DNA from 2 places in the Rhizobium sp. BK049 genome. Region 2 is predicted to be linked to the other one. Evidence: predicted binding sites of a transcription regulator. Region 2 holds the regulator's gene; the other holds the start of a gene.
What was found. The regulator HrcA, encoded in region 2, represses chaperone genes, less so after heat shock. The targets are predictions, from matches to a motif close to GTTAGCACTCNCNNNNNGNGAGTGCTAAC.

Region 1 (4,891 bases), on a different contig from region 2:
TGGACATGCGCCTTCGCAAGAGCTTTTTCAGCCTGCCAAGCCTGCGTGATGTCCTCATGGGTCGATACCCAGCCGCCGTCCGACGTGCGCTGATGATAGCCGCGGATGATCTGGCCCGACTTGAGTTCCTTGATCCAGTCTCGGGGCGTATCGCCCCTGTTGGTCGCTTCGGCCCAGGCGAGATATTCCGAGGTCGAGGTGGCGGGAACGGCGCCGACCCCCTGTCTCAGCTCGAGGATGTCTTCGAGTGACTGTCCCGGATGGATGACAGAGGGTTCAAGTCCGTAGACTTCGGCATAACGGTTGTTTGAAAGCAGCAGCCGGCCGGCATCGTCGAACAGGCAGACGCCTTGTCCCATGCTGGCAAGCGCCGTATCGAGTTGCTCGTTGCGCCGCCGCAGGTCCGCCTGGACTGCGCCGAGCTCGATATGTCGGTTAATCCGGGCGACGAGCTCCGCGGTGGAGACAAGGATGGAAACGCAATCGACAGCACCGGCGGCAAGCGCTCCGATCCGGCCCTCCTCATCTTCCGGCGAGACCACGATGATGACCGGAATATCACACGTTATGGGGTTTGATTTGAGACGCCGGCAGTCTTCGAGACCCCGTCTCTCTGGCGACAGGGCGTCCAGCAAAATGAGCGCCGGCAGCGGTCTTTTGGCGGCCAAATCGTGAAACTCAGCTCGGTCGAGGTGAAGGCGCAGCACGATACCACGCCGCTCAAGGGCGTGACCGGCACCATGCAGGCCTGCCAACGTGCTATCCATTGCCAAGATTGTGTGCAATTCGCCGGACACGACCGTTCCCCCTTCGTCCACATGGACGCGACTATAAGTCGTACGGGTTAACACGCCCCTCACCCCAGGTCGGCGCCAGGGTGCTCCACGTTCTATGGTTGAAGAACGGTTGCGGGCGATGCGGAAAATATCAGGTGGAGCAAAGGACGCGCGGCAGGACATTCCTTGAGATTCGGCGTCGCCCAGACCTAGCGTTCGTTCCGGATGTCGTGCAGGAGATCCAGACCGCGCTGGTATTTTTCGGTTTTCTTGCCGGCTTGTTCGGCCTGTCGGAGATTGTCTTCAAGGTCGGCCTGTTTGACTGGCAGGGCCAGCGGATTCGATGCGGCGCGTCTGACGAATTCGTCATCGCTCTCCTCGGGCCGCCGCGTCAAGGCATCCACCGCGGAGATGATTGCCGGCGGGAAGCCTTCCTCCCTCAACCTGTCGAGCGTCCAGCCGCTGCCTTTCTCCGCGACGTCGTGAAGATAGGCGACCGTTCGCGCCTCGTCGCCCGACACGAGAAGCGCGACCCGCTGGCAATGCTCGAAGAATGGCCGGCCGGTCTTGTCGACCTGCCCTTCATGCGCCTCTAAGGCGATTTGCATGGCATGGTCGAGATGCTGCATCGCCGTTACGGTCCTTCGGTCCTTCTGATTTTCCGCCGGGAAGGCTTCTCTCCCGTTGTTATCTCGATATCGGGTGTCGTCGCCCCGGCAACTTGAGCAAGGCCGGCTTGCGGCGGGTCGAGGTCACCGCTTTCCCCGGCTCCTTGAAGCAAGGCCGCATCATCTCTGTCGTCTTGATCAAGCAGGTCTTGCAGCGTCTCATGCTCGTCTTCGCCAGCCAGCTCGTCGCAGGCCTGCATCCAATGACGCAGGTCCGAACCTTCAGGGCGGCCTTCGGCCTCCCAGATTTCATAGGCGCGCCGCCGTATCTGCTCGTGTTTGTCTATGGCCATGATCTTCTCCAGTTTCGACCTGACCTTGCAGCGTATGTCTGGCTCCGGCGCTCCCGACGGCTCTCAGCGCAGCTTCGTCTTTCAAGGCGTGTTGATGGTGGGAAGAAAATCTTCCACTTGCTTGCGCTCATCCTTTGGGAGGGTCTCCACCCGCTCTTTCCAGAAGCGTTCGGCCGCGGGGGGATCCTCCTCCCATTGGCGAACAGTGGTGATGTTGTCATCAATTTTGGACCGGCGGCGCCCGCCGAGGCTGAGATACTCCTTCGCGAGTTTCAGGCTTGGTGTCTCAGTACCGCTATCGCGATCAACCGTCGAACGAGTGTTGCGTCGAGCGGCTTCCAATGCCGCCTGGCGATCGGCCTCGGCTTGCTGCGTGTCGAAGGAGCGCGCATCGTCGGTTCCGTTGTCGGGAGACATGTTGGTTGGGGAAGTGGTCATGAATCACCTTTCGATGCTGTGATCCAATAACCTCCGCCAGCCGCGAGAGTTCCGCATGCTGGCGATTGATTCGGGCGGGCGGTCGAGCCGAACCGCGCTGCCGGCAATCAGTGAACGGCCATGCTCACCATGCGATAAGGGTGCACGGCCTCGAACTGCGAGATCATGGCCGTTGCCTGAAGCAACACGCGCTCGGCATTCTCGGGATCGTCGCGAGCGAGTTCGTCGGCATTGACGCGGATTGCTTCGGCCATGTTGTTGGAGAGTACGGCAAAGTGCGTATTGCCTTCGACAAGCGCCTCGCGCGCCGTATCCTCCAGCGTGCGAGCGATATCGACGAAGATCTCCTCGCGTTCCTCGATAGTGAGGTCTTTGATTATATTGGTCTTCTCTTCCATGTCACTCACTCCTAAAGACGTGGGACGGTGATCGAGCTCTTCGAGCCTCGATCGCCTGAGAGCTAGGAACGCCGACATCCGGATTCAAGCCATGTACAGTTTGAACTCGCCTTCGAGCCGAGGGGACGAGATCGTCATTATGCCGAACGCAGGAGTGGGCCTTCTGTTCCCGGGGAGAGCTGCTAGCAGTCGCCGGTAGAGAGTGCTAATTTTTCTCCTGCTCCTCTTGAAATCGAAAAACGCTCGAACCAGATCATTCGCGCAAGGCGCGACTTTGCACCCGAACCTCGTCAATCCGGTTCGGCCAGAGCCGACAACGTCGTCATTGTTTGTCTATGGAGGAAGACATGTCGTTCCGACCGCTTCATGACCGCATTCTCGTCCGCCGCCTCGATTCCGAAGAAAAGACCAAGGGCGGCATCATCATTCCCGACACCGCCAAGGAAAAGCCGCAGGAAGGCGAGGTCATCGCCGTCGGCCCCGGTGCGCGCAACGATGCCGGCCAAATCCAGGCGCTCGACGTCAAGGTCGGCGATCGCATCCTGTTCGGCAAATGGTCCGGCACGGAGATCAAGATCAATGGCGAGGACCTGCTGATCATGAAGGAAAGCGACGTGATGGGTATCATCGAAGCTCAGAGCGAGCGGAAAGAGGCCGCCTGAGTCCGTCAAGTCGAAAATCAATGCTAAAGCCCAGTGCGATCTCTGAGATTCGCTCCTCGCGCTTTAGATCTTAATTTCTACGCATGTCGTCCTCGCAAAACCGCTGTACACTTGGCGACATGCGCAAGCTGCCGATGAAGGAGTGAGGACATGGCTGCTAAAGAAGTCAAATTCAGCGTCGAAGCCCGCGAAAAAATGTTGCGCGGTGTCGACATCCTGGCCAACGCCGTAAAGGTGACGCTGGGTCCGAAAGGCCGCAACGTCGTGATCGACAAGTCCTTCGGTGCGCCGCGCATCACCAAGGACGGCGTCTCGGTCGCCAAGGAAGTCGAGCTCGAAGACAAGTTCGAGAACATGGGCGCCCAGATGGTCCGCGAAGTCGCTTCGAAGACCAGCGACATCGCCGGCGACGGCACCACGACTGCGACGGTGCTCGCCCAGGCGATCGTCAAGGAGGGCGCCAAGGCCGTGACGTCGGGCATGAACCCGATGGACCTGAAGCGCGGCATCGATCTCGCCGTCAGTGCGATCGTCGAAGAACTGAAGGCCAACGCCCGCAAGATATCCAACAATGCCGAAATTGCCCAGGTCGGCACGATCTCCGCCAATGGTGATGCCGAAATCGGCCGCTTCCTGGCGGAGGCCGTGCAAAAGGTCGGCAATGACGGCGTCATCACCGTTGAAGAAGCCAAGACTGCCGAAACCGAACTCGAAGTCGTCGAAGGCATGCAGTTCGACCGCGGTTATCTCAGCCCCTACTTCGTCACCAATGCCGACAAGATGCGGGTCGAGTTCGAGGACCCCTATATTCTCATTCATGAGAAGAAGCTGTCGAACCTGCAGTCGATGCTGCCGATCCTCGAAGCTGTCGTTCAGTCGGGCAAGCCGCTCCTCATCATCGCTGAAGACGTCGAAGGCGAAGCCCTTGCGACCCTCGTCGTCAACAAGCTGCGCGGCGGCCTGAAGATCGCTGCCGTCAAGGCGCCCGGCTTCGGCGACCGCCGCAAGGCCATGCTGGAGGACATCGCCATCCTGACCGCGGGCACCGTCATCTCCGAAGATCTCGGCATCAAGCTTGAGAATGTGACGCTCAACATGCTCGGCCGGGCAAAAAAGATCACGGTCGAGAAGGAAAACACGACGATCATCGACGGCGTCGGTTCGAAGGAGGAAATTTCAGGCCGCATTGCCCAGCTGAAGGCCCAGATCGAAGAAACCACCTCCGACTATGACCGCGAGAAACTGCAGGAACGCCTCGCCAAGCTCGCCGGCGGTGTTGCCGTCATCCGCGTCGGCGGCTCGACAGAGGTCGAGGTGAAGGAGAAGAAGGATCGCGTCGACGATGCGCTGCATGCCACCCGCGCAGCGGTCGAGGAGGGCATCCTGCCGGGCGGCGGCGTGGCGCTGCTGCGCGCGGTCAAGGCGCTCGGCAATATCAAGACTGCCAATGACGACCAGCGCGTGGGTGTCGACATCGTCCGTCGTGCGCTCGAGGCCCCGGCTCGACAGATTGCCGAAAACGCCGGCGCCGAAGGCTCTATCATCGTCGGCAAGCTGCGCGAGAAGAGCGACTTCTCCTATGGCTGGAATGCTCAGACCGGCGAATTCGGCGATCTCTACGCGCAGGGCGTCATCGATCCGGCAAAGGTCGTTCGC
Region 2 (4,891 bases):
ATCACGGCGCTGCAAGGCGCGCGCGCCCTCCCCGATTTAAACATCTGTCACTTTTCGAATGGCGGCGTCTGCCTCCTTGCTTGACAAAGGACCTGCTGCCTCGCATCAAAACATGCCCGCGCGGAATGTGCCGATTTGTGGCGGGAAATGAAGAAATGGTGTCCGCCGGGATAAGCGGCGTGGCGAGAACGGGACGATTGGAATGGCAAGCGCGAGAAAGATCATCATCGACACCGATCCCGGCCAGGACGACGCGGCCGCCATCATGCTGGCTTTCGGCAGCCCGGGTGAGCTCGAGGTGCTGGGGATCACGACGGTCGCCGGCAACGTGCCGCTGTCTCTCACCAGCCGCAATGCGCGCATCGTCTGCGAACTCTGCGGCCGCACGGATGTGAAGGTTTTCGCTGGCGCCGACAAGCCGATCGCCCGCAAGCTGGTGACGGCAGAACATGTGCACGGCAAGACCGGCCTCGACGGCCCTGTTCTGCCCGAACCGACGATGGCGTTGCAACCCGGCCATTCCGTCGATTTCATCATCGAGACGCTGCGCCGCGAGCCTGGAGGCACGGTGACGCTCTGCACGCTCGGGCCGCTCACCAATATCGGCATGGCCTTCCAGAAGGCGCCCGACATCGTTGCCCGCATTCGCGAGCTGGTGATGATGGGCGGCGGCTTCTTCGAGGGCGGCAATATTACGCCGGCCGCCGAATTCAACATCTATGTCGATCCCGAGGCGGCCGATATCGTTTTCCGCTCGGGCGTTCCGATGGTGATGATGCCGCTCGACGTGACGCACCAGCTGCTGACCCGCAAGGACCGGGTCAAACGCATGGACGAGATCGGCACGGCTCCGGCAAAGGCGATGGTCGAAATGCTGGAATTCTTCGAACGCTTCGATATCGAGAAATACGGCTCAGACGGCGGGCCGTTGCACGACCCGACGGTCGTCGCCTATCTGCTGAAGCCGGAACTTTTCCAAGGCCGGGACTGCAATGTCGAGATCGAGGTCCGGTCCGAACTTACCACCGGCATGACCGTCGTCGACTGGTGGCATGTGACCGACCGCAAGCGCAACGCCAAGGTGATGCGTTACGTCGATGCGGACGGTTTCTTCGATCTCCTGATCGAGCGCTTCGCCCGCATCTGATTATTCTTTCCTTCTCCGAAGAGCGAAACGACCTCAGGCGTCCTTCTCGTCGAAGACGGAATTGGCTTCGGCCTCGACCGGTTTCGGGCCGCCCTTGGCGACGCCGACCATGGCCGGGCGCAGGACGCGCTCGCCGATGGTGAAGCCGGCCTGCACGACCTGGACGACGGTGTTGTTCGGCACTTCGGAGTTCGGCACCTCGAACATTGCTTGATGGAAATTCGGATCGAATTTCTGGCCGACCGGCTCCAGCTTGCGAACACCGTGTCGCTCCAACGCCGAGAGCATCGAGCGCTCGGTCATTTCCACACCTTCGATCAGCGTGGTGAGGCCGGCGTCGGCCGTGGCTTTGGCCTCCGGAGAGATGGCGTCCAGCGCCCGGCGCAAATTGTCCGAGACGGCGAGCATGTCGCGTGCGAAACCGGCGACGGAATAGGATTTTGCATCCTTCACCTCGCGCTCGGTGCGACGGCGCAGATTATCCATCTCGGCGGCAAGTCGCAGATAGCGGTCACGCAGCTCGGCATTCTCGGCCTTCAGAAGCTCGAGCGGATCCGGCTGCTTGGCCTCCTCCTGCTCGACAGTGGCAGTCTCGACGTTGACGGCAGCGTCGGCTGCGGCATCGGCCGCAGTTGCGTCAGGTCCGTTTTTCGTCGTTTCATCGGTCATGACGGTCTCCGGTTGGTATTTTCAGATGCGCCCGATATCGAGGTTTGGCCGGAAAAAATCAAGTCTGCGTGACGAAGAAGCGAAAATTCCGCGCTTCCTCAGTGATGACGTCAAAGCGGATTGCGCGACAGGCGGGAGACGAGCTGAGCGGTGTAATCCACCATCGGCACGATGCGGGAATAATTGAGCCGCGTCGGGCCGATGACGCCGACAGCGCCGACGATCCGGTCATCATCGTCGCGATAGGGCGCGACGATGAGCGACGAGCCCGACAGCGAGAAGAGCTTGTTTTCCGAACCGATGAAGATTCGCACGCCCGAACCGCTTTCGGCCAGGTTGAGAAGCTCGATCAGGCTGTCCTTTTTTTCGAGATCGTCGAACAGCATGCGAAGCCGGTCGAGATCTTCGGCGCCGGCAAGGCCTTCGAGCAGGTTGGCGCGGCCGCGGATGATCAGCTGGGCGGGCTTTCCCTCCTCCGGGCTGCCGGCCCAGACGGCGATGCCGCGCTCTACAAGATCGCGCGAGAGCGCATCGAGCTCATGGCGAACGTCATCCTTCAGACGGCTTAATTGTTTGCGCAGCTCCGGCAGGGTCTGGCCGGACATGTGCGCGTTGAGGAAATTCGCCGCCTCCGTCAATTGCGACGATGTGATGCCTGCAGGCAGTTCGATGATGCGGTTTTCCACCTGGTCGTGATCGCCGACGAGCACGGCGAGCGCCTTTGTCGGTTCAAGCCGGATGAACTCGACATGTTTCAGCACCGGATCGCTTTTCGAGGTGATGACGAGCCCGGCCCCGCGCGAGATGCCGGAAAGCATGCGGCTCGCCTCGTTCATCATCGATTCCACCGGATTGCCGCCGCTTTCGGCCCGCACCTGCCGGTCAATACTGGCGCGGTCCTCGGCGGAGAGATCGCCGATCTGCATGAAGGCATCGACGAAGAAGCGCAGCCCGATCTGGGTTGGCAGCCGGCCGGCGCTGACATGGGGGGAATAGATGAGACCGAGTTCCTCGAGATCGCTCATGACATTTCGCACTGACGCCGGCGAGAGTGACATCGGCAACAGGCGCGACAGATTGCGCGAGCCGAGCGGCTCGCCGCTTTCGAGATAACCCTCGACGATGCGGCGAAAAATTTCTCTGGAGCGCTCGTCCAGCGCAGCAACGGCATCCGAAACCGACGTCGACCTGATGCCCATGAACCTCTCGAACCCACGCTGATGATGCTCCCGAAAATATAGTCAAACTCGCACGCGTGGCAAAAGGGAATTTGCAAATGAGCGCCGCCAATCGTAGAAGCGGTCAGCAACTCCAGGAGATAAGAATGCGGCCTTCAGGCAGAAAAACCGACCAGATGCGCAAGGTCTCGTTCGAGCGCAATTTTTCCAAGCATGCGGAAGGCTCCTGCCTGGTGAAATTCGGGGATACGCATGTGCTTTGCACCGCAAGCCTCGAGGAAAAGACGCCGCCATGGCTGCGCAACACCGGCAAGGGCTGGGTCACGGCCGAATACGGCATGCTGCCGCGGGCGACCGGCGAGCGCATGAAACGCGAGGCCGCCGCCGGCAAGCAGGGCGGCCGCACGCAGGAAATCCAACGGCTGATCGGCCGGTCGCTACGCGCCGTCGTCGATCTGCAGGCGCTCGGCGAAAAGCAGATCACGCTCGATTGCGACGTCATCCAGGCCGATGGCGGCACACGGACGGCCTCGATCACCGGCGGCTGGATCGCGCTTTACGATTGCCTGAAATGGATGGAAAGCCGCAACATGATCAAGGTCGACCGGGTCCTGAAGGATCATGTCGCCGCCATCTCCTGCGGCGTTTTCGCCAACCAGCCGGTGATCGACCTCGATTATCTTGAGGATTCCTCTGCCGAGACCGATGCGAACTTCGTCATGACCGGCGCCGGCGGCATCGTCGAAATCCAGGGCACGGCCGAAGGCACGCCGTTCAGCGAAGAGGAATTCAGCTCTCTGATGCGGCTTGCCAAGAACGGCATCAGCGAACTCGTCACCCTGCAGAAAGAGGCGATTGCGGGATGAATGCCATGCTGGAAGGCATCTTGGAAACGGCGCTTTATGCGCGCGATCTCGATCAGGCCGAGACGTTCTACGAGGGCGTTCTCGGGCTTGAAAAGATCTCCCGCGCCGGCAACCGGCATGTCTTCTTCCGCTGTGGGCCAGGCGTTCTCCTCATCTTCAACCCCGAGGAAACGATAAAGCCGCCGGCAGCCGACGCGCTGCAGGTGCCGCCGCACGGCGCGACCGGCCAGGGCCATGCCTGTTTTCGTGTGTCCGGCCGCAATATCGATACCATGGCCGAACGGCTGAAGGCGGCTGATGTCGCGATCGAATCCGAGGTGCACTGGCCAAATGGCGGCCGCTCGATCTATTTCCGCGACCCTGCCGGCAACAGCCTGGAATGCGCGGAGGCAAAAATCTGGGGCCTCGAACAGGATATCTGAATTGCGCAAGCTCGAAACCAAAACAATCGTCGTCGCCAGCCACAATACCGGCAAGATCCGCGAGATCCAGGAATTGATCGGGCCGCTTGGCTTCACCGCCAAATCCGCGGCCGAACTGAATTTCGTCGAACCTGACGAGACCGGCACGAGCTTCGAGGAGAATGCGACGATCAAGGCGGTGGCCTCGGCCAATGCCGCCGGCATGCCGGCGCTTTCGGATGATTCCGGGCTGGTGGTCGACGCGCTCGGTGGCGATCCCGGCGTCTACACCGCCAACTGGGCGGAGACCGCAGACGGCACGCGCGATTTCGACATGGCGATGGCCAAGGTGGAAAAGGCGCTGCAGGATGCCGGCGCAACGACGCCTGAACAGCGCGGGGCGCGTTTCGTCAGCGTGCTCTGCCTTGCCTGGCCGGACGGGCATACCGAGCTTTTCCGCGGCGAGGTCGAAGGCCATGTCGTCTGGCCGCCGCGCGGCACCCAAGGCTTCGGCTACGATCCGGTCTTTCAGCCCGAGGGTTATGACGTCACCTTCGGCGAAATGAGCGGCGAGGAGAAACACGGCTGGAACCTCGGCAAGCCGCAGGCGCTGTCGCACCGGGCCCGTGC

Region 1: a site for HrcA is predicted at 2,755-2,783, ahead of groES (co-chaperone GroES). Genes of this name have one in related genera too.

What each region holds. Positions count from the first base shown of each region.
Region 1 is NZ_JACHYV010000001.1:262,229-267,119, forward strand. Features, by position in the region: gene FHT70_RS01220 (PAS-domain containing protein) at 1-767, opposite strand, end outside; gene FHT70_RS01225 (HD domain-containing protein) at 986-1,405, opposite strand; gene FHT70_RS01230 (DUF2934 domain-containing protein) at 1,411-1,737, opposite strand; gene FHT70_RS01235 (hypothetical protein) at 1,819-2,175, opposite strand; gene FHT70_RS01240 (hypothetical protein) at 2,283-2,573, opposite strand; gene groES (co-chaperone GroES) at 2,921-3,235, shown strand; gene groL (chaperonin GroEL) at 3,386-4,891, shown strand, end outside.
Region 2 is NZ_JACHYV010000007.1:72,759-77,649, forward strand. Features, by position in the region: gene FHT70_RS09565 (nucleoside hydrolase) at 203-1,147, shown strand; gene grpE (nucleotide exchange factor GrpE) at 1,181-1,816, opposite strand; gene hrcA (heat-inducible transcriptional repressor HrcA) at 1,927-3,015, opposite strand; gene rph (ribonuclease PH) at 3,141-3,860, shown strand; gene FHT70_RS09585 (VOC family protein) at 3,857-4,282, shown strand; gene rdgB (RdgB/HAM1 family non-canonical purine NTP pyrophosphatase) at 4,284-4,891, shown strand, end outside.